DNA from 4 places in the Lysinibacillus sp. GJ-1 genome. Region 4 is predicted to be linked to each of the others. Evidence: riboswitches for the same ligand, from Rfam matches in the RefSeq annotation. Region 4 holds a riboswitch; each other region holds the start of a gene.

Region 1 (4,255 bases), 910 kb from region 4:
ATTTGAAGCATACGTAAAAATTGCTGAAGAAAATAATAAACTATTAACGGAATTATCAACTGATACAAATCTATCGAAAACTGTAGAAAAAGCAAGGGAATGGCGAGGTTTTGTGCAAACGAAAGTGTTTGATGAATATGATAAAGGAAATGTAGAATTGGCTATACAAAACTTAAATTCTATTGACTCGCTTGCTACAGAGGTTAGAAAAGGTTATGAGGGGCTTGCGCAGGCAAGAGAAGCTTCTATTAATGAGCTAGGACAGGCAATGATTGCCCAATCGAAAGAGTCACTGAATGTAGGGTTAGCAATAGGCGTGATGATAACTTTAATCGCAATTGTAACCGCTTACATATCAGCGCATATGATTGCTAATCCGATAAAAGCGGTAATTGAAAAAATATCGCAAATGGCAGATGGCGATATAAGTCAGCCTCCATTGCCAGAAAGAATGAAAGATGAAATTGGCTTGCTGGTACAATCGACAAACACGCTCAATCAAAAACTTCATGAAATTATTGGATCAATCCATGTTGTTGCGGGCAATGTAGCTGCAAATAGTGAGCAGCTTGCACAATCTTCGCTAGATGTAAAAACTGGTGCAGAACAAATAGCATTGACGATGCTTGAGTTAGCGGGTGGTTCGGAATCCCAAGCACATAATGCAAGTGACTTAGCGCAAATAATTGATACATTTAAAGTAAATGTCCAACAAGCAAATGCACAAGGCATTGATTTACAAGGCTATTCAAGTGAAGTATTACAACTTACGACAAGCGGTCAACAATTAATGAACACATCGACACAGCAAATGTTTGCCATTGATACGATCGTGCAAGAGGCTGTTGCAAAAGTAGCAGGGTTAAATAGACAATCGCAAGAAATTTCTAAGTTAGTATCAGTTATTGACGATATTGCCAATCAAACAAACCTATTAGCTTTAAATGCTGCAATTGAGGCGGCACGGGCTGGAGAACAGGGAAAAGGCTTCGCAGTTGTAGCTGCTGAAGTGCGCAAACTTGCGGAACAGGTTTCTTATTCGGTCACAGATATATCATCCATTGTGGGGCGCATTCAAAACGAAACGGTTGGTGTAACAGCTTCCCTTCAAACGGGATATGAAGAAGTAAAAAGAGGAACAGAGCAAATTACGAATACCAATACAACCTTTGAACAAATAGCCTCTGCGGTTAATAGTATGTTTAGTAATATTCAAGGAATAACAGAAAATTTACAAGGTATTTCAACAACAACAGAGCACATCAATCGTTCTATTGATGAAATTGCTGCTATATCCGAACAGTCCGCAGCAGGTGTAGAGCAAACGACTGCAACAATCGACGAGACAGTCGTAACGATGGATGAAATTTCAAAAAATACAGATGATCTCGCTTCGATGGCTGAACGTTTAAACAAAGAAGTACAGCATTTTAAATTATAAACAATAAAAGCAGCCACTTTGCAATATTGGCTGCTTTTGTCATTTAGATGGGTTGCATCATCTCTACTCGATTACCGAAAGGGTCTCGAAATTCAAAGCGTTCAACATGTGGAATTGGCACGCAATCAATTATTTCGATTTGGTGTTCGGATAAGACGTTCTTCCAATGCGCTACGTTGTCAACTTGATAGGCAATATGCGCTTTTGTTGTATATCTATCAAACCCGTCCTCTGTCCCAACATGTACTTCTTGATTTCCTACTTGTAACCAAAAGCCCCCACGTCCTTGAAGGGAGGTGGGTTTCTCTATTTCTTTTAGCCCCAGTACATGGCAATAAAACGCTTTCCCCTGTTCCTCACAATCTTTTGGAATGGTAAGCTGTACGTGATGTAAACCGACAATCATCATAATCCTCCTTTAATTCCTTTATATTTACGTATAACTATATACTTCGCTTCACTACTTGGAATACCTTCTAAAGTATGATAATAAGTCTATCTTTTATTAGAATAATATTTCCTTAATAACAAGTATCGTTTATTTTGACAGCAAATAAGTACTTAATCAATAAATTGATTTTAGAAAAGTTATACTTTTCAGAAAAATGTGTGTTATAGTAACAACATAATTAAATATTGTGTAAGAGTTGGTGCCAAATGAAAGTTTGGCTTAAAAGGGAAGTCGGTGCAAATCCGACGCTGTCCCGCAACTGTAAATCGGAGCAATTCACAAATGCCACTGGGAGACTGGGAAGGCTGTGAGGCGTGTTGATGAGAAGCCAGGAGACCTACCAATATCTAGTACACACCAAATAACCTACGTGGAAATAGGTGGTGAGATGTGACCCAATTGGCACTGTGCGACAACGAATCTTTATACGATAATCAACATTTATCGTATCGTTTCATCATAGCTAAATTGTATTGACAATGACTACCATTTTCCTGAAAAGGAAGATGGTTTTTTTGTATTTTTTGAAAACCCCTTGCTATGCGAGGGGTTCTAAAGAGCTTCTAGCTATGGACAAGAAAAATCCCCAGCCGTACAATAAATTCAGGTCTGGTCAACCGACTTCGTACGAAAGGGGATCCAAATGGATAATAAAAGTTTAGCACACACAACATGGAATTGTAAGTATCACATCGTCTTTGCGCCAAAATATAGAAGGCAGATTATTTATGGACAAATTAAAGTAGATGTAGGTAGAATTCTTCGCCAGTTATGTGAAAGAAAAGGAGTAGAAATTATAGAAGCAACAGCCTGTCCTGATCATATTCATATGTTGGTAAGTATTCCACCAAAATTAAGTGTTTCATCGTTTGTGGGTTATTTGAAAGGGAAAAGTAGTTTAATGATATTCGACCGACATGCGAACCTGAAATACAAATATGGAAACAGGAAGTTTTGGTGTCGCGGATATTATGTAGATACAGTAGGAAGAAACAGAAAAATCATTCAGGAATATATAAAAAATCAATTACAAGAGGATATTCTTGAGGATCAAATGAGCATGAAAGAATTCATTGATCCATTTACAGGAGAAGAAATAAAAGCAAAAAAGCGAAAATGATAAAACCACTTTAGTGGTAGCGTGAAAACGGAGTGCGGTTGGCGGACCTTTCAGTGTGTCTTTAGACATGGGCCAGTACCCCAGCGTTTCACGCGTAGAGCAAACCACCAGTTAGACTGGTGGTTCTGATTATTTTAATTAAAGGGGAGAAGGATATGACGTATTCAACGACAGCAATTGGTTACCCATATATAGGAGGAGAACGTGAATGGAAAAAAGTATTAGAAGCCTTTTGGAGAAATGAGCTGACAGAAATTGATTTTTTACAAAAAATGAAGGAAATTCGTCTTGCTCGTATTGATAAGCAGCTCCGTATTGGCTTAGATATTGTGACTGTTGGGGATTTCACACTATATGACAGAATGCTCGATACAGCAGTAATGTTTGGCTTAGTTCCCAAGCGCTTTGGTTGGCAAGGAGGCAAAGTGGAATTACAAACATATTACGGAATCGCGCGTGGTAATCAGGATGCAGTCGCCAGCGAAATGACAAAGTGGTTTAATACAAACTATCATTACATCGTACCAGAATTTGAAGGGCAAGCTCTGGAGTTAACAGAAAATAAAATTCTTGCGGATTTCCTTGAAGTGAAAGAAGCATTTGGTATTACAGCCAAACCAACGCTGATTGGGCCCTATACCTTTTGTAAGCTAACAAAAGGCTACGATAAAGTATCGCAAGTTGCATTTATTTTAGCACTATTACCACTTTATACGCAGGTTATCAAAGAACTCGTTACAGCCGGTGCTAATTGGATTCAATTGGAGGAGCCTGCCTTAGTTACCTCATTAGATGAGACAGAGGTTAAACTAGTGCAAGAAATCTATATACAATTAGCAGCAACTGTCCCCGAGGCGAACATCATGCTACAAACTTATTTTGAATCATTATCAGCTTATAAAATGCTTATCGAACTACCAGTAAAAGGAATTGGTTTAGATTTTGTGCATGGCTATACGCATAATATGGAGGCGCTACGTCAATTTGGTTTTCCACAGGATAAAGTATTGGCAGCCGGCGTTATTAATGGACGAGATATTTGGCGCGCTAATTTAGCAGAGGTTAGTACAACAGTTAGAGCAATTGAACAACTGACCAGTGCCGAGGAGCTATGGATTCAATCATCATGCAGCTTACAGCATGTGCCAATCTCCACAGCACTAGAAACAAAATTAGAGCCAGTCTTAAAAAATGCACTTGCATTTGCAGATGAGAAATTAGTGGAACTAACAGAGGTAGCAAA
Region 2 (4,255 bases), 640 kb from region 4:
TGGAATATCATATTCAGATGCACGAGGCACAAAATCCTTCATATATGGTTGATAAATCACGTTATTTGTTTCATAAGATATCGGATAGAAAAGTGCTTGATTATGGAACATAGTTAAAATATCCGTATAGAGCTGCACTCGTTCCTCTTCATCTGTTCCAACTAATAATTGGTGAATTTTAGTATCAATTTCTTTGGCGTTTGGTAAACCTAATTTTGCTTCATAAACACCACTAGCATTTGGTGTAGCTGATTCATTAGCAAAGCCATGTGGATCTGTTGGTGGTCCGTTTGTACGCCAAAAATTAATATCCACCTGATTATCCATTAATTTTTGAAGGCCAACCATTACATCTGCACCTTCTAGATTCAACTGTACCCCTATTTTTGCTAGTTCCCCTTGCATCAACTCAGCCATTGGTTTTTGAATCGCATCTGTTGCGATATAGATTAAATCTAATGATAATGGTTGTCCGTTTTTTGAACGAATTTTATCGCCCTTTTGTAATGTCCACCCAGCTTCATCAAGTAGCTGTTGCGCTTTTTCTGGATTATACAAGATTGGTTCTAAATCAATATTGGCAAAAGGAATTGCATCCCAAAATAGTGTGTCGGCCACTTTTTCTGTACCATGTGTAATACTATCAACCATTTGCTCCTTATTGATAGCATATTGAATGGCTTGACGTACCTTTAATTCTGCTAACGGTCCTGACTGCGTATTGAATAATAACGCTTTTGTAGACAATGGTTCAGAGGTAGCCGTCTTATATTTGTCACTATCTTTTAAATACGAATAGTTATCTAAACTAATGATGCCACGACCATAAATTAAATCTAACTCTTCGTTTTCAAATGCCAACGAAATCGATTCAGAATCAGGGATGATTTTTACTTTAATTTGTTCTAAGAGAGGTTTTTCCCCCCAATAGTTTTCGTTGCGACTAAATAAAGCATATTCATCTTTTTTGTAATCTGTTAATACCCATGGACCTGTCCCAACTGGTGCTTTGATGGAATCTTGCGTCGCATCTCCTTCAGGGAATCCGTTATCCCCTAAAAAACGGAATGGACGTACAAAGGCCAGTTCGTTTAATACTGGATAATAAGGTTCATCTAATTGCAAACGAATTGTATAATCATCTTCTTTTACAACCTCAACAATATGGTTGACCATGCCCATCCAAAAATGTATTTCCCGATTTGCTAATATGGCATCGAAGTTACGAATGACATTATCCGCATTAAAAGCAGTTCCGTCTGAATACTTAACGTCTTTTCTTAAATGGAAAATGTAAGAAGTCTTATCCTTTGAAATGTCCCAACTTTCTGCTAGCTTAGGCGTAATAGTCCCATCATCGTTATACTCAACCAAAGATTCGTAGACCATTGCTTGTGCAGTCATTTGATTAGGTAAATATGTATGAGGGTTTAATGGACCGACATCTAAATGCCATCCAATCGTTATCATTTTTTCGTCATTTGTTTGTGTTGTTGTTTTTCCCTTTTCTGTATCAGTGTTTGTACAACCTGCAAGAACACTGAAAGTCAAAAAAGTACAAAAGGAAGTAAATACTTTGTCAATCTCATTTTCTGTCTCCTATCTCCTATCTTGGTTCAAAAGCATCTACTATTAGATAAAAGAAAGCATAAAAAAACCTTATTCAAAAAGAATAAGGATAGATAAGCCTACAAAAAGTAAGTCTCCATCCATCTCCCTATCTTTCGTAGATCATCAATGAATCTTCTTACAAGCAGGCATTCTGGCTCATGAATCATTATTTTGTTTCACCTTCACGAGTAATAACTCTGTGTCAATGGAAACAAAACTCCTCATTTACAGTTGCGGGACAGCATGGGATTTACACCCATTTTCCTTTTAATTGAATGAAAATTCATTTCACTCAAACTTGTAATAATTGCTATGAAATTAGTATTAAACATAACATGCACGAAAGTTTACGTCAATTTTATTTTCAGAATATAATAAAATAAGAAAAATCTTCATTATTTTATAAACTTGCTGAGTGTATTCATTTAACTAAAAAAGACCATTGTTCCAAAAGAGAATAAGGCTGACGTTTTATTAAATATCTACTCCAAATATAAAATTTTAAAAATCTTAGCGTAGCCTTCCAGTCTCATTTGATAAACCTCTCTTTAAATACTATCTTCCCCAGGATTTTACAATACAGAAAATTGATTTATAAAACTGATTGTATTAATAAATTTTTTGCACTTTTAACTAGATAATCAACATAGTAATTAACACTATCAAGCATACGATTACAAGCATATCTCATACGAATGATACATATAGTGATGTTAGTATTTCATTCAAACAGAATTCTATAATTAGACTGAGATGGATTTATAAGATATGCGAATATTATCGATAAAGATAGGATGATGACCATTATTGAAAAATCGGTTCTAGCTATGGTTATTTTACGTGTATTGTCTGGGAGTATTGAAGTAAGTGCTGGTTTGTTGATGCTAAAGTTGAACAATTTAGAAAAAGCATTCTATATTAATACAATGCTTGCATTGGTTGGTCCAACAGTTTTAATCGTAACAACAGCAATTGCATTATTTGGACTAGCTGATAAAATTCCTGTGGCGAGAATTATTTGCTTATTTACTGGAATTACACTTATCATTGTTAGCTCACATATAAAGTAATAGGGACATTTTGTTCTAAATCCTTGTTATGTATTAGCCATCCTGAACAATATCTTTACTGTTCAAAATAATTTGCTGTAGCGTGTGACGACGCTACTTTTTTTATGTAAAAGTCACCTCTACCTAATAAATTGAGATTGTGTGTATCGCACGCAATTATTCGTTTGTGGCGTTGGTGCTTAAAATCGTCCACACACTGTTGTAAAAAAGAACACTAACTAAACACCTCCGCGTTAATTGATATATACAATACTCGTTAGTCAACGCGAAAGGTGTTTTATTTGTTAGGTCAGTTTTAGTTCTACAAAAGTTTGTTTAAGAAATATATTCTGCTGCAGTCTTAAGTTAACATGTGGCCGCCTTCTACATGAAGAACCGTTCCAGTCACGAAACTATTTTGTAGCAAATATAGTACGCTTTGTGCAACATCATCAGCTTGCCCTATTCGTTTCACAGGGAGTTTATTTTCAACTGTATTATAGAAGTGATTACGTGCTTCTTCTGGCATTTTGCTACGGGAAGGTGTATCAATTATACCTGGTGAAACGATGTTTACTCGGATAGGAGCAAGTTCTAATGCCAAAGTCTGACCTAAATTGGAAATAGCCGCATTAACGGCACCTAGTATTGCTGAGCCCACCATAGCCTTGTAGGCTACAACGCCAGAAAATAAAATAATTGATCCGTTTGGTGAAATGTTAGAAGCACCGTATTTGGCTGCATAATATTGTCCCCAAAATTTGTTTTCAAACAGTTTTCGTGCTTGTGCTGTATCCGTTTGGAGGAATGCCCCGCTGGATGTTTCTGCCGCGCTTATCACCAGATGATCGACATGACCAATCTTTTCAAAGAAAGATTGTACTTGCTGTTCTTGTGTTGTATCTAGAATATAAGTTGTTGCCCTAACTCCTAATTGCTCTTTTGCCTTCTGCAATTTCTCTTCGGAGCGACTGGCAATGATTACTTCTGCCCCTTGCGCTACTAGCTGTTTAGCTGATGCCAAACCAATCCCAGAGCTTCCACCGATAATTACAACTTTTTTATCTTTTAACATATTTCTCTCCCCTTATTCGTTTACATAAGTTTAAAAATTCAATATCTCTTGCAGGTGTAAATCAAGTTCGGATACAAACTTTTCAATCTTTGGATTTTTGACTACGTCATAACAAGAGAAACTCTTTAATGGTTTCATTCCGAGAAATTTCTGTATAAGATGTAAATGCATTATTGCATCTTCTAGGGTATTCCCTTCAAAAAATTCACTTGGATTGTTAAATGCTTTTTCAGGGGCATTCCAGGTAAGCGAAAACATATATTTCTTTTCAGTCAACAATCCACCTTTCCCATACTCATCAGCACCCCTAAAAAATAAACCATAGGCATATACCTCATCCATATACGTCTTCAATAAGCCGGGGACACTGAACCAATAAATAGGTGTTTGATAAATGACAATATCAGCCCATATAAATTTTTGTTGTTCTTCTTCGATTTTATATCCGTTTTGAATAATTGTTGTTTTTACATTGTTCTTTTTTTCTAAAAAACTAACCATTTTGTTCATCAATGTTTGG
Region 3 (4,255 bases), 1.7 Mb from region 4:
ATGTAAATGAAAATCGCTCACTTGATGCGTTCTAAATGCTGAAAGGACTTTTTGCTGGTTGAAGAACGCCATATTTTCTACTTTCGTATGATATGGGCGGACTCTTTCTTCAATTTTTTCCGCTAATGCTAACGTTTCTGCTGTTAAATGGGTTGTAAAAGTCATTGTTTTCGTCTCCGTTTCAAATTGTTCTTTCCTATCTTATCAATTTGTTTGCAACCCTGCAAAAAATGCTATTGTGTCTAGCTGTTAAATACGCTAAGCTAAGGGGCGGACTTACTACAAATTATTCTCGTTTAAGGAGGGAAAGTGATGGCTTGGGAAGTTTTTAGCATAATTGGGACAATTGCCTTCGCTATTTCCGGGGCAATAATTGCAATGGAAGAAGAATACGATTTATTCGGTGTATATATACTTGGCATTGTAACTGCATTCGGTGGCGGTGCCATTCGTAATTTACTTATCGGTTTACCAGTTACAACGTTGTGGGGACAGGATATGATGTTTCAAATTGCAATCGCTGCCATTACGATATTTTTTATTTTTCCTCATCATCTTATACAGCATTGGCATCGTTGGGGCAATTTTACAGATGCTATAGGCTTATCGGCTTTTGCTATACAAGGGGCATTATATGCAGTGAAGCTCAATATGCCCATTAGTGCGGTTATTGTAGCCGCAGTCTTAACTGGTTCAGGTGGTGGAATAGTTCGTGATTTATTGGCAGGACGTAAGCCACTCGTGCTTCGTGATGAAATCTACGGTGTCTGGGCAGCACTTGCTGGTCTACTTATTGGATTGGAATTACTAGAAGGGGATATCTTTTTATACGTGTTATTCGGGGTAATTACAATTTTACGAGTACTTTCATATATGAAGAAATGGCGCTTACCTTTGAGAAAATTGAATCGAGCTTAAGGATGTAGAACTTAGCTATTCTTGCTTTTGCAATAAATAAAAAATTAGAAGTGTTCACCTAGTTGTTGATAGCGGGTAACAACGGCATAGCAGAAAAGTGTTAGATTGATTGGGTTCAATCTAACACTTTTTCTCTTTTGCCCCAGCTTCCTTTTTGCTATAGACGATTACTCTCTAATGTTTAACTATGATTTTTCCCTATCGGCACTTAACAAATGATTACTTCTCTACCAGCCCGACAGACTCAGCTAATGTCGCCATGTTGCTCACCATAGAGCAAGCTGCGTCGAGTATTGGAAAGGCTAAAGCTGCACCAGAACCCTCTCCCAATCGCATGTTCATATGAAGCATCGGCTCCACTCCTAACAGTTCAGCAGCTATTATTGCCCCCGGTTCTTCAGAGGCATGGGAAGGAATAATATAATCTTGTACTTTCGGTTCGAGTTCATAAGCGATAAGAGCAGCGACTGTCGAAATAAAGCCATCAATTACAACGGGCTTACGATTGGCAGCAGCCGCCAGAATTACACCAGCCATCGCACCTATCTCTAACCCACCCACTTTTGCAAGTACATCAATCGCATCATGACGATTCGGTTTGTTTAAGGCAATGGCGTTTTGAATGACTTCAACTTTATGCGCAATTCCTCCTGATCCAACCCCTGCACCGAATCCTGTCACTTCTTGTGGGTGACACGCATGCAGTACGGATAAGATAGCCGCACTTGGTGTAGTATTGCCAATCCCCATTTCACCTGTACCCAGTACATTAACTCCTTGTGCTATTTCTGCCGTTGCTACTTCAATTCCTACTTCAATTGATTGAATGGCTTCTTCCCTTGTCATGGCTGGACCCTTTGCCATGTTATCCGTCCCGTATTTTATTTTTTTTATTATAACACCCGCATCGAGCGGAATTTCCTGTTTTACCCCTACGTCCACTGTTACAATTTTGGCATTCGTTATGTTTGCAATAGCACAAACACCTGTTATCCCTTTTGGAAAATTTAATGTTTGAAGAAATGTTACATCTTGCGGATTGGATGTTACGTCTTCATCACACACACCGTGATCGCCTGCACAGACAATAATTGCTTTGTTATCAATTTTAGGATAGAGCTCTCCTGTAATACCAGCCAATTGTATAGCCAGTGATTCAAGTTTTCCTAAGCTACTTGGTGGCTTGCTAAGAGAATCTATATAGTCCCTTGCTTTTTCCATTATTTCGTTATTAGCATGTTGAATCTGTTGAAGTGTTTGTTGTAATAATTGCATGTTCATTTCTCCTTTTTAAATAGCCTATTACATAAAGATTGAAATAAAAAAATGGAAAAACCTGTAGTTTATCTCATAACAAATAAACTACAGACTTTTCCATCGTCTATATCATCCGAAGCAATTAGGCAGGTCTCCTGGCTCAATTTCAACATTTTATAGAACCTTCCCAGCTATGCTAGTGGTATTCTCTATAAAACTCCGTTTTACAGTGGTGGGACCGCTAAAGATTTTCACTTTATTCCCTATTCTCCCAAAGTGGGCACCTAATGCTTTTATGTAATTACTTTAAATTTACGACAAAGTGTTTTTAGTGTCAATATTGATACTCGCATTTTAGTCCACTAAAAAACGAGGTACTTAACAAACTGACCTGTTACATACCTCGATATATCTTCTTATTTAAATTCTAATTCTCCATCATAAGCAAGCATGCCACCTTCAAGGTTTGTTACGTCAAAGCCTTGTGCTTCTAAGTATGCACAAGCATTTGCAGAACGTCCACCTGCTTTACAAACGATAATATATGGTTTAGTCGTATCTAATTCATCCAAGCGCTCAGGGATTGTCCCAAGAGCAATATGTTGCGCACCAGGGATAACACCTTGTGCTACTTCATCGTCTTCTCGCACATCAATAATGTAAAGGTCTTCGTTTGCATCTAATCGTTCTAATAATTGTGTTGTATCCATCGATTTCATCTATAAAATCCTCCAATATATCAATTTCCTATTACATTATAGCGTGAACGAAAAAAAACAGCTAGTGATGTAACACTAACTGTTTCTATTTACTTTATTTATTCTTCTGCCTCTAAAAATTCGACTTGCTTTGCTGGAACGAATGTAGAAATTGCGTGTTTGTAAATGAGATGCTGTTTACTTTCAGCATCTACTAATAATACTGTAAAGTTATCATAGGATTTCACAGTTCCTTTTAACTGGAACCCGTTTAACAGAAACACAGTTACAAAAACACTGTTTTTACGTAGATGGTTCAAAAACGTATCTTGCAAATTGATTGATTTCATAGAATGCGCCTCCCCTACTCTCTTTCTACCTCTTCATTCCTATAGTAGCATGTTCTACCAATTTATCAATTAGTAATTTTTAGAAATTATTAAAGTTTTTAGTCTTTTCAAATAAAATGAATATCCATTTTATTGCGGAAATAAGTCAACTGTCTTTTCGCATAACGTCGAGAATTTTGCTTTAAATTTTCGATTGCTTCTTCTAATGTACATCTACCATCTAAGTAATCATACAATTCCTTATAACCGATCGCTTGAATCGACTGTACACCTCGAATATTTTGTTGCCATAGTCCCTGCACTTCTTGCAGTAGCCCTTTATCCATCATGACATCCACTCGGAGATTAATGCGCTCATAAAGTTCTTCGCGAGACATATTTTGACCAAGTCCTATAATTAAGTGGCGATACAATGGGATTTCTCCACGATTGTGTTCCTCTGACGCCTTTGAAACACCACTTAATTCAATCATTTCTAACGCTCGAATCACACGTCTTGTATTGTTTGGATGAATTGTTTCAGCAGTTTTCGGATCAAGTGCTGCTAACTTAGCATGCATAGCTTCTGGACCTAACTTTTCTAGCTCCTCATAATAAGCTTTACGTGCTAGGTCATCAACCTGCTCGTCTGTAAATTGAAAATCATAAAGGACTGCTTGTACATATAGGCCAGAACCTCCAACAATAATCGGTAGCTTACCACGCGCCTGTATTTCACTAATTTTAGAGCGTACTAACGCTTGGTATTCCGCTACTGAAAAGGATTCCGTTGGCTCTTTGAAGCTTAATAAGTGATGTGGCACACCTTCCATCTCTTCTTCAGTAATTTTCGCTGTACCAATATCTAAACCTTTATAAATTTGCATGGAATCGCCATTAATAATTTCACCATTGTACTTTTTGGCTAGTTCAATGCTTAGTGCTGTTTTACCTGAAGCTGTTGGCTCAACAATTGCTACGACCTCTGCTTGCTGTATTTTATTTTCTATCATACTTTTCTAACCACCGTAATAAAACTTGATGAACCGCCTG
Region 4 (4,255 bases):
CTTTATGCTTACCGCGCATATAGCCCACGAAATAGCCAATAAAACCAGCGCCAATAGCGGCTTGTAAGACGAATAATAGACTTTCAATTTCACCACTTGGTGGCTCCCATAAGCTTTCAAACCATGGTTCGTATTCTTTGTTTATTTCACCAATGGCTGCTTCAGCTTCACCGTCAGCACCGCCGAATTCAGCGCCTTTTTGGATGAATAGAGGGATGATTGCTAAAAATATCACAATAGCTAATAACAGTAAATTTTTCTTCATGTTAATGTGCCTCCTTTGCAGAGAAAACACGTAAAGCTTTTAATTCGCTTACATTGTATTTTTTTAAGAAATTCATCACAATGACAGTTAAAATCCCTTCACTAATTGCTAGAGGAATTTGTGTTAACGCGAAAATCCCTGCGAATTTCGTGAATGAAGCCATAAAGCCTCCCACTTCTGAAGGGAAGGCAAGTGCAAGTTGAACGGATGTGACAACATATGTACCCAAATCCCCAAGCATTGCTGCAAAAAAGACAGCGAGAGAAAAGGATAGACCGATTTTTTGAGCACCTTTAAAAACAGCATACGCAATCATTGGTCCTACAATCGCCATGGAAAAAGCATTTGCACCAAGAGTGGTAATGCCACCATGCGCTAATAGTAACGATTGGAATAATAAGACGATTGTCCCTATCACACTCATTGCTAATGGGCCAAACAGGACTGTGCCAAGTCCAACACCAGTAGGGTGTGAGCAACTGCCCGTAACAGATGGAATCTTTAATGCAGATAAGACGAATGCAAATGCCCCTGATAGCCCTAATATCATTTTCGTTTCAGGGTTTTCATCAATTGTTTTGCGAATTGAGCGTAACCCTAAAATAATAAATGGAATCGAAATAATCCACCAGAATATCGCCCATTCAATCGGTAAAAATCCTTCCATGATGTGCATGGCAAATGCTCGTTTTGGTACTAGTAAAAATGCTAGTAGGAAGTAACTAAGTTTCCAAAAAGATAATTTCAAAATCTCTCCTCCTTAAATCAAAATTTTCGAATGTAGCGTGCGCAATAAAAAAAGCACTTCTCCTAATTTAGGAAAAGTGCATAGCTGAAAAAGCAAATAGAATCATCATCTGCCAAGCCGCACACCTATCCTCGTAGGTTGAAACGATCACGTTTTTTTCGGCAGGTCTCCTGGCTTTAGTTCAACGTTTTATAGGTCTTCCCGTCCATTGGACAGTGACATTCTCTATAAAACTCCCTAGTACAGTGGCGGGACCGCGCCGGACTTGAACCGGCTTCCCTTTTAAGCGAAATGGCTACACTTCGCACCGAAAAAAGATGAAATTGTGAGATTTCACGACACAGTGTAACATGTTTTTCCATTCGTAAGCTATCCTTTTTTTATAAAAAAATTTTTTCGTTGTTTGACATTCTAGAAAATTCAGATAAATACAAGAGAATAACGGTCGCTTTCAATGAAATACTTGTTGAAATTTTATTAAAAATCTAATAAATGAAAAAGAAATGTTGAAAAGTATGAAAAAAATAGGCTATGATAGAGACAGTTTTTCAATTCATTTTAAAAACTTACAGCATTTCAATTTAATATAGATACATCTATAAGTGCTCGAAAAAGTTCGAGATAATAGGGAAATCGGTGTAAATCCGATACAGCCCCCGCTACTGTAATAGCTGATGAAATCGCAATGCCACTGAAAACTTGGGAAGGCGCGAGAGTAAAAGGAAGCTTAAGTCAGGAAACCTGCTTATTGATGGCATGCAAACTTTTCGGAGGGAGAAGTGAAGCGAGAGCGGATACGTGTATATTCGTTTTTATTTTGGCTTCTACAAAACCTTTACTCTTCGATATAGAGTGAAGGTTTTTTCTTTTTCCTAAAAGTAAATGAGGGGAGAAAAGCAATGACAACTTGGAACTTAGAGGGAATGAAAACACATCTTTTTATTTGTAATGGCAGTAGCTGCATGAAAAAAGAGGCAGAGGAAATTACCCTAGCAATACGAGATGAAATCGAGAAATTAGCACTTGATAAGGAAATACATACGACAAGAACGCGCTGTAATGGCAGATGCAAAGATGCCTGTGTTGTCATCGCTTATCCACAAGGAAATTGGTATCGTGTGCCATCGGTTGAACACGGAAGAACACTTGTACAAGATTTAAACCATGACTCTTTACATAGTGAACATGTTTTTACACTGAAAGAAGGTACATTACAGCGTACACCGCAAACAACTGCCATTAAAGGCATCGACAAGGTGAAAGAGGGGTAAAAAATGGCGCAAAAAGGAAAGATTTTTGTTGTGGGCTTTGGCTCTGGTGATTTTAACCATATTACGACTCGTGCTGTGGAGGCACTGCAACAAAGTGAATTTATTATTGGCTATAAAACGTATGTTGAGCTTATTCAGGATTTAGTTAGTGCAAAGTCGATTGTTAGTACGGGCATGACAGAAGAAGTTTCACGAGCGCAAGAAGCAGTACGTCAAGCGGAAGCTGGCAATATTGTATCTGTTATTTCAAGTGGAGATTCAGGTGTATATGGGATGGCGGGGCTTGTCTATGAAGTGCTTATTGAGCTTGGTTGGACAGAAGCAACAGGTGTTGAAGTCGAAATCGTACCAGGTATTTCAGCTATTAATTCCTGTGCAAGTTTACTAGGTGCACCGATTATGCATGACTCTTGCACCATTAGTTTAAGTGACCATTTAACGCCATGGAATTTAATCGCCAAGCGTGTGGAAGCAGCAGCTATGGCGGATTTTGTCATCGCTTTATATAATCCAAAAAGTGGTCGCCGTACACGTCAAATTGTAGAAGCCCAGCGAATTTTACTTGAATATCGCTCGCCTGATACGCCTGTAGGTCTTGTCAAGAGTGCCTACCGAGAGCGTCAGGAAATTACGATGACGACTTTAGCAGAGATGCTTGAGCATGATATCGGCATGTTAACAACGGTTATTATCGGCAACTCTTCGACGTTTTTCTATGATAATAAAATGATTACACCGCGAGGCTATCAACGTAAATATACGCTCGGGGAAGAAAAACAGCCTTTACGTCCTCATCAGCGTTTAAGAGAAGAAAATGAACCGTGGGCAATGAACCAAGAAACAGGTACTGCAAGCCATGATTTTGCGGCAGATCCAAATGCAGGACGGATGAAAAGTAATATTGCCATTACGCCTGTATCAACACCGACAAAATCGTCTTTAGAAATGGCAGCAACAGCACTTGCAATGGTGCAGGGGACAACTGCAACAAAAGCTACACCAAAGCTAGTTCAACAAAAAATGGAGTCAATTTTTGAACTAGCTGTTAGCCCTGGGGTAGCAAATAAATTTTTTACACCACAGCAGATGATGGCATTGGCTGAAGTTGTGGGAGATGAAGGCACGATGGAGTATACGCCAGACCATCAAATTCACTTAAAAATCCCAACGACAGAACCACAAGCGATAACAGAGAAGTTGAAAGAAGTAGGGTTTTTACTCTCACCAATTGGGGATGTCTTGTCATTAAAGGCATGTGATTTCTGTTATGGGGAGAAGGCTGATTCCATCCCATATGCAGAAGAACTTCAAGCAAAACTTGGTGGGTTGTCATTGCCGAAAACATTAAATATTGGCTTTAATGGCTGTGGCATGGCATGTTATCGTGCTGTGTTTGATGATATCGGTATTGTTTATCGCAAAAGTAAATTTGATGTCTTTATCGGAGCAAAGCCAGTAGGTCGAACAGCACATGCAGCACAGCCTGTCGTAGAGGGGTTAGAGCCAGAACAGCTTATTCCGCTTATTACAGCGATTATCGAGGAATATAAGGCAAATGCACATCCAAATGAACGCTTGTTTAAGTATTTTAAACGAGTGAAAAAAATATTGCATTTTACGTATCAAGATATGTCATCCAAAATAAAAGTAGAGCCAGCACCGTGCGGCGACTAGTGAGGAGAAAAGAAATGAAAGCAATTTTATTTATTGGCCATGGGAGCCGTTTAGCAGCAGGAAATGATGAGGTACGCACGTTTATTCAACAATTGACTCCTTCAATTGACGACAGTTATATCGTTGAAACTTGCTTTTTAGAATTTGAAGCACCTAATATCCCAGCAGGTATTGATGCATGTGTAAAGCGTGGCGCTACAGAGGTGTATGCTGTGCCCATTATTTTATTGCAAGCAGGCCATTCAAAAATTCATATCCCTGCAGCGATTGATGCAGCTCGTTTAAAATATCCGGATG

Evidence for each region. Region 4 has a riboswitch for cobalamin ahead of LO754_RS14275 ((2Fe-2S) ferredoxin domain-containing protein). Riboswitches for the same ligand answer to the same signal wherever they lie in the genome.
Region 1: it holds a riboswitch for cobalamin, as region 4 does, so the genes downstream of both, tnpA (IS200/IS605 family transposase) here and LO754_RS14275 ((2Fe-2S) ferredoxin domain-containing protein) in region 4, are expected to answer to the same signal.
Region 2: it holds a riboswitch for cobalamin, as region 4 does, so the genes downstream of both, nikA (nickel ABC transporter substrate-binding protein) here and LO754_RS14275 ((2Fe-2S) ferredoxin domain-containing protein) in region 4, are expected to answer to the same signal.
Region 3: it holds a riboswitch for cobalamin, as region 4 does, so the genes downstream of both, cobT (nicotinate-nucleotide--dimethylbenzimidazole phosphoribosyltransferase) here and LO754_RS14275 ((2Fe-2S) ferredoxin domain-containing protein) in region 4, are expected to answer to the same signal.

What each region holds. Positions count from the first base shown of each region.
Region 1 covers NZ_CP088912.1:1,968,426-1,972,680, forward strand. Annotated here, with positions in the region: gene LO754_RS09255 (methyl-accepting chemotaxis protein) at 1-1,441, shown strand, start outside; gene LO754_RS09260 (VOC family protein) at 1,485-1,847, opposite strand; cobalamin riboswitch at 2,073-2,251, shown strand; gene tnpA (IS200/IS605 family transposase) at 2,536-3,012, shown strand; gene metE (5-methyltetrahydropteroyltriglutamate--homocysteine S-methyltransferase) at 3,168-4,255, shown strand, end outside.
Region 2 covers NZ_CP088912.1:2,242,656-2,246,910, forward strand. Annotated here, with positions in the region: gene nikA (nickel ABC transporter substrate-binding protein) at 1-1,470, opposite strand, end outside; cobalamin riboswitch at 1,736-1,928, opposite strand; gene LO754_RS10665 (YqhV family protein) at 2,406-2,681, shown strand; gene LO754_RS10670 (SDR family oxidoreductase) at 3,022-3,735, opposite strand; gene LO754_RS10675 (NAD(P)H-dependent oxidoreductase) at 3,766-4,255, opposite strand, start outside.
Region 3 covers NZ_CP088912.1:1,163,649-1,167,903, reverse strand. Annotated here, with positions in the region: gene LO754_RS05375 (methionine gamma-lyase family protein) at 1-165, opposite strand, end outside; gene LO754_RS05370 (trimeric intracellular cation channel family protein) at 313-918, shown strand; gene cobT (nicotinate-nucleotide--dimethylbenzimidazole phosphoribosyltransferase) at 1,138-2,193, opposite strand; cobalamin riboswitch at 2,304-2,478, opposite strand; gene LO754_RS05360 (rhodanese-like domain-containing protein) at 2,592-2,894, opposite strand; gene hfq (RNA chaperone Hfq) at 2,993-3,223, opposite strand; gene miaA (tRNA (adenosine(37)-N6)-dimethylallyltransferase MiaA) at 3,331-4,215, opposite strand; gene LO754_RS05345 (alpha/beta fold hydrolase) at 4,202-4,255, opposite strand, start outside.
Region 4 covers NZ_CP088912.1:2,881,517-2,885,771, reverse strand. Annotated here, with positions in the region: gene LO754_RS14285 (energy-coupling factor ABC transporter substrate-binding protein) at 1-265, opposite strand, end outside; gene LO754_RS14280 (energy-coupling factor ABC transporter permease) at 267-1,013, opposite strand; cobalamin riboswitch at 1,157-1,340, opposite strand; cobalamin riboswitch at 1,597-1,776, shown strand; gene LO754_RS14275 ((2Fe-2S) ferredoxin domain-containing protein) at 1,913-2,284, shown strand; gene cobJ (precorrin-3B C(17)-methyltransferase) at 2,288-3,958, shown strand; gene LO754_RS14265 (sirohydrochlorin chelatase) at 3,973-4,255, shown strand, end outside.